Regions from separate parts of the Kitasatospora sp. NPDC034023 genome, predicted to be linked through region 2. Evidence: riboswitches for the same ligand, from Rfam matches in the RefSeq annotation. Region 2 holds a riboswitch; the other holds the start of a gene.

Region 1 (2,195 bases), on a different contig from region 2:
CAGGGTGTCACCGTCGCGGACGGTGTAGTCGTGGCCGGACGCCGGAGCGGCCTGCGGCGCGTACTGCTGCTGCGCGGCCTGCGGGGCGTACTGCTGCGCGGCGGCGTGGCCCGCGTACTGCTGCGCGGCGGCGTGGCCCGCGTACTGCTGGTAGACGCTCTGGTGGCTGGTCCAGTACCAGGCGCCGTTGTTCTGGTACCAGTACACCTTCGCGTCCGCGTCCCAACCGCCCTGGCCGGAGAGGCCGTGGGCCTGCGGCTGCGCCTGCTGCTGCGGGGCGGCCTGCTGCACCGGCTTCTGGGCAGGCTTCTGCGCGGCGGGCTTCTGGGCGGCCGGGTTCTGAGCCGGCTTGGCGGCGGGCTTCTGGGCCTGCTGCGCGGGGGCGGACTGCGGCTTGGCGTCCGAGGAGGTGTCGACCGCGGCCGGGGCACCGCCCTTGCTCAGGCCCGCCTTCTTCGAGCAGACCGGCCAGGCGCCCGGGCCCTGCGAGGCGAGCACCTTCTCGGCGACCGAGATCTGCTGCGCCCGGCTGGCCTGGTTGGCCTGCGGCGCGTACGCGGTGCCGCCGTACGCCTTCCAGGTGCCGGAGGTGAACTGCAGGCCGCCGTAGAAGCCGTTGCCGGTGTTGATGCTCCAGTTGCCGCCGCTCTCGCACTGGGCGACGGAGTCCCAGGCGGAGGCCGGTGCGGCGGAGGCGCCGGTGGCGGTGAGGAGCGGCATCGCGAGTCCGACGCCGGCCACACCGGCGACGGCGATGGCCTTCTCGGTCTGGGTACGACGGCGGTGACGACCGGTTCCAACGAACAGCATGAAGAGGTCCCTCTCCGCACGCCTGCGAGGTGAGCTGTCGGGTTCGGACCGGGAGGTGGCCCGGCCGCTGTACGCGGAAACGATTCCGCTCAGGCGGCTTCACCCCAAGCCGTGGGAAACGGCAACAAACCTGGTTCCCCCGCCCCTGCCCAGGGTTCTGGTCGGTTTCCCGTGACGCGGCGGGCAGGATTCGGCGTTCCGCGCACGAGGTCCGCAGCTGCGAACTCCAGGGAGAGTAGACAGATCCTCAGACCAATCACAAGCTCATATCACCGATATCACACAGAAATTACGGCGCGTGCCCGATCGCCTACCAACGGCGCCGCTATGTCCGGATTGATGGGCGTTCACACCTGAACCGGAAGACCCCGGGCGACGTTCCGTCAGCGTGTCGCCCGGCGTTTCGTCATCTTGTGTCAGTTTGTCAGGGGCGCATAAGGGGTGTCGGGGGCGTATGCGGAGGCGTATGCAGGGGCGTATGCGGGGAGCGACTCTCCGGACTGAATTCGACCGGAAGTTCCCGCAGTCCACGCATGATCAGACCGCCGCGCCAGCGCAGATTCTCCGGGCTTTCCGCGAGCCGCAGATCGGGCAGCCGGGAAAGCAGTGTGGCCAGGGCGGCACGCCCTTCCAGGCGGGCCAGCGGGGCGCCGATGCAGTAGTGGATGCCGTGCCCGAACCCCAGGTGGGGATTGTCAGTCCGGGCCAGGTCCAGGGTGTTCTCGTCCGCGAACCGGGCCGGATCGCGGTCCGCGGCGGCCAGCACCACCAGCACCGGGTCACCGACCGGGATGTCCACCCCGCCGATGGTCAGCGGCCGCGTCGCGAACCGCCAGGTCGCCATCTCCACCGGCCCGTCGTAGCGCAGGAGTTCCTCGATCCCCGTCTCCAGCAGCGCGTGCTCCCCGCGCGCCACCGACTCCTGCAGCGACCGGCGCTGCCCCGGATTGCGCAGCAGCGCGTACATCCCGTTGCCGATGAGGTTCACGGTCGTCTCGAAACCGGCGAAGAGGAGGATGAAGGCCATTGCCGCGGCCTCGTTCTCGGTCAGGTGCTCGCCGTGGTCGCTCGCCCGGATCAGACCCGAGATCAGGTCGTCCCCGAGGTCCGCCCGCTTGCGGTGGATCAGCTCCAGCAGGTACGCCCGCATCCGCTTCACCGCTCGCCCCACGCCGCCGCGTTGGCCGCCGCCGTGGCGGATCATCATGCCGGCCCAGTCGCGGAAGTCGTCCTGGTCCTCGGCCGGCACGCCCAGCAGGTCGCAGATCGCGTAGATGGGGAGCGGGAAGGCGAACTCGTGGATGAGGTCCGCCGAACCGCGCTGCGCGAAGCCGTCGATCAGCCGGTCCGTGAGCTGCTGCACCCGCGGCTCGAACTCGGCCACC
Region 2 (2,195 bases):
TGGCCGCCGCCCGGTACGGTCAGCCGGCCCACCGCAGCTGAGTCACCGGCTCACCGCCCGGCCGCATCCTCCTCACGTACCGCCCGGGCCACCACCGGCGCACCGCGAACGCCACCCCGACCCCGCCCCGACCCCGCCCCGACCCCGCCCCGAAAACGAACCGCCGACCCCGAAAACGGCAGCGGCCGGCCCGGCTCGCGAGGAAGTGAATCCCGCGAGCCGGGCCGGCCTGGGCGTGTCCCGCGCCCATGTCCACTGCACGGCGATCACCCGGTCGAGCGGTCACCCGACATGACCATCCCGGAGGATCGATTCGCTCCGCAGCAGCGGTGGTTCCTGAAACCCCGACAGGGTCAGAGCGCGACGCCGTGCGCGCGCAGGTAGGCGACCGGGTCGATGTCCGAGCCGTACTCCGGGCCGGTGCGGATCTCGAAGTGCAGGTGCGGGCCGGTCACGTTGCCGGTGGCGCCGGAGAGGCCGAGCTGCTGGCCGACGGTGACGGTCTGACCGATCTTCACACCGATCACGGAGAGGTGCGCGTACTCGGCGTAGTGGCCGTCGGCGAGCTTGATCTCGACCTCGTTGCCGTAGGCGCCGCCGTTGCCGGCCTTGACCACGACACCGTTGGCGACGGCGCGCAGCGGGGTGCCGGTGGAGGCCACGAAGTCCTGGCCGGTGTGGTGGCCGGAGGCCCACATCGAGCCGGCCACGCCGTAGGCCTCGCCGAGCACCGGGTGGGCCAGCGGCGCGACGAAGCCGGAGGCGGCGGCGACCGGAGCGGCGGTCACGGCCTGGGCCGGAGCGGCGGTCTGAACCTGGGTCTGCACCTGGGCGGCCGGCTTGGCGGCCTCGGTCTTGACCTGGACCTGGGCCTGCGGCTTGGCGGCCGAAGCGGCCTGGGTGACCGGAGCGGCCGGCTTGGCGGGCTTGGCCGGGGCGACGTCCGCGGACGGCGCGGCAGCGTGGCCGGCGATCGCGAACTGCTGGCCCGGGAAGATCAGGTTCGGGTTGGCGCCGACGACCGAGCGGTTCTGCTCGTACAGCGCGTGCCAGCCGCCCTCGACGTGCTTGGCGTCGGCGATCTTGGACAGGGTGTCGCCGCTGACGACGCGGTAGCTCTCGTGCGCGGCGGCCGGAGCGGCCTGGGCCGGCGCGGCCTGAGCCGGCGCGGCGTCGACGGCGGTGGTGGAGGCGGCGGCCTGCGGGGCCGGGGCGACCGGGGCGGTGTGGGCCTGGGCGCTCATCGCGGTGACGAGCGGGAGGGCGAAGGAGACACCGGTGACGGCGGTGGCGATGCCGATGCGGGCGGCGCGGGGCAGGGCGATACGACGAGCCTGAGCAGGCATGGAAGTTTCCTCTCCGACGCCTGCGAGGTGAGCTGTCGGGTTCGGGCTGGAGTTGCCCGGCCGCATGCGCGGCTTCACCCCAAGCCGGCCCTGGACGCCGCGCCCTGAGGCGCGAACTTCCGGTCCGGCGACTTACCTGTGGGTCCCCCGCTCCTGCCGTACAGAGTTCAGTTCGAACCACCGGGAAGCGGCAGGACTCGGCGTTCCACCCGGTGGATCCGTCCGGACTGGCCGGGCGGTCGCTGAACTAAAACCCATCCGTTCGGGTGAAGCAATGTCGATCTCTTGAATCGGCAACCATCCCCCGGGGTGCGGTGACTCTCCGGATGATCCGCTGCACGGTGCGTACGCGATCCATTCACCCCGCGCCACTGATCCACGACCCTGCGCCGACATCGACGGCACTGCGCGGTCGTCCGCTCACGCACCGCACACCACCGACACACCCGCCGGTGACCCTTGTCACGCGGGCCTCACGGGGAGCAGGATCGGGCCGTGGCCACTTCCGAGGCCGGCACCCTGCGCCTGGGCACCGCGCAGGGTCGCTGGGTACTACTGGCGACGGTGCTCGGCTCCAGCATGGCGATGCTGGACGGCACCGTGGTGAACGTCGCCCTGCCCCGCATCGGCGCCGACCTCGGCGCCTCCCTGGCGTCCCTTCAGTGGACACTGAACGGCTATCTGCTCACCCTGGCGGGCCTGATCCTGCTCGGCGGCGCGCTCGGCGACCGGTACGGAAGGCGCCGGGTCTTCCTCATCGGCGTGGTCTGGTTCGCCGCCGCCTCCGCGGCCTGCGCCGCCGCGCCGAACATCCAGGTGCTGATCGCCGCCCGCGCCGTCCAGGGCATC

The links. A riboswitch is a leader RNA that binds a small molecule or an ion and turns the genes downstream of it on or off. The one in region 2 is predicted to bind cyclic di-AMP.
Region 1: linked by a shared signal. The riboswitch ahead of ACZ52R_RS07715 (LysM peptidoglycan-binding domain-containing protein) and the one ahead of ACZ52R_RS29410 (M23 family metallopeptidase) in region 2 are both predicted to bind cyclic di-AMP.

What each region holds. Positions count from the first base shown of each region.
Region 1 is NZ_JBVIRY010000004.1:134,740-136,934, forward strand. Features, by position in the region: gene ACZ52R_RS07715 (LysM peptidoglycan-binding domain-containing protein) at 1-810, opposite strand, end outside; cyclic di-AMP (ydaO/yuaA leader) riboswitch at 816-983, opposite strand; gene ACZ52R_RS07720 (cytochrome P450 family protein) at 1,235-2,195, opposite strand, start outside.
Region 2 is NZ_JBVIRY010000026.1:37,072-39,266, reverse strand. Features, by position in the region: gene ACZ52R_RS29415 (DUF2470 domain-containing protein) at 1-41, shown strand, start outside; gene ACZ52R_RS29410 (M23 family metallopeptidase) at 354-1,346, opposite strand; cyclic di-AMP (ydaO/yuaA leader) riboswitch at 1,349-1,529, opposite strand; gene ACZ52R_RS29405 (DHA2 family efflux MFS transporter permease subunit) at 1,842-2,195, shown strand, end outside.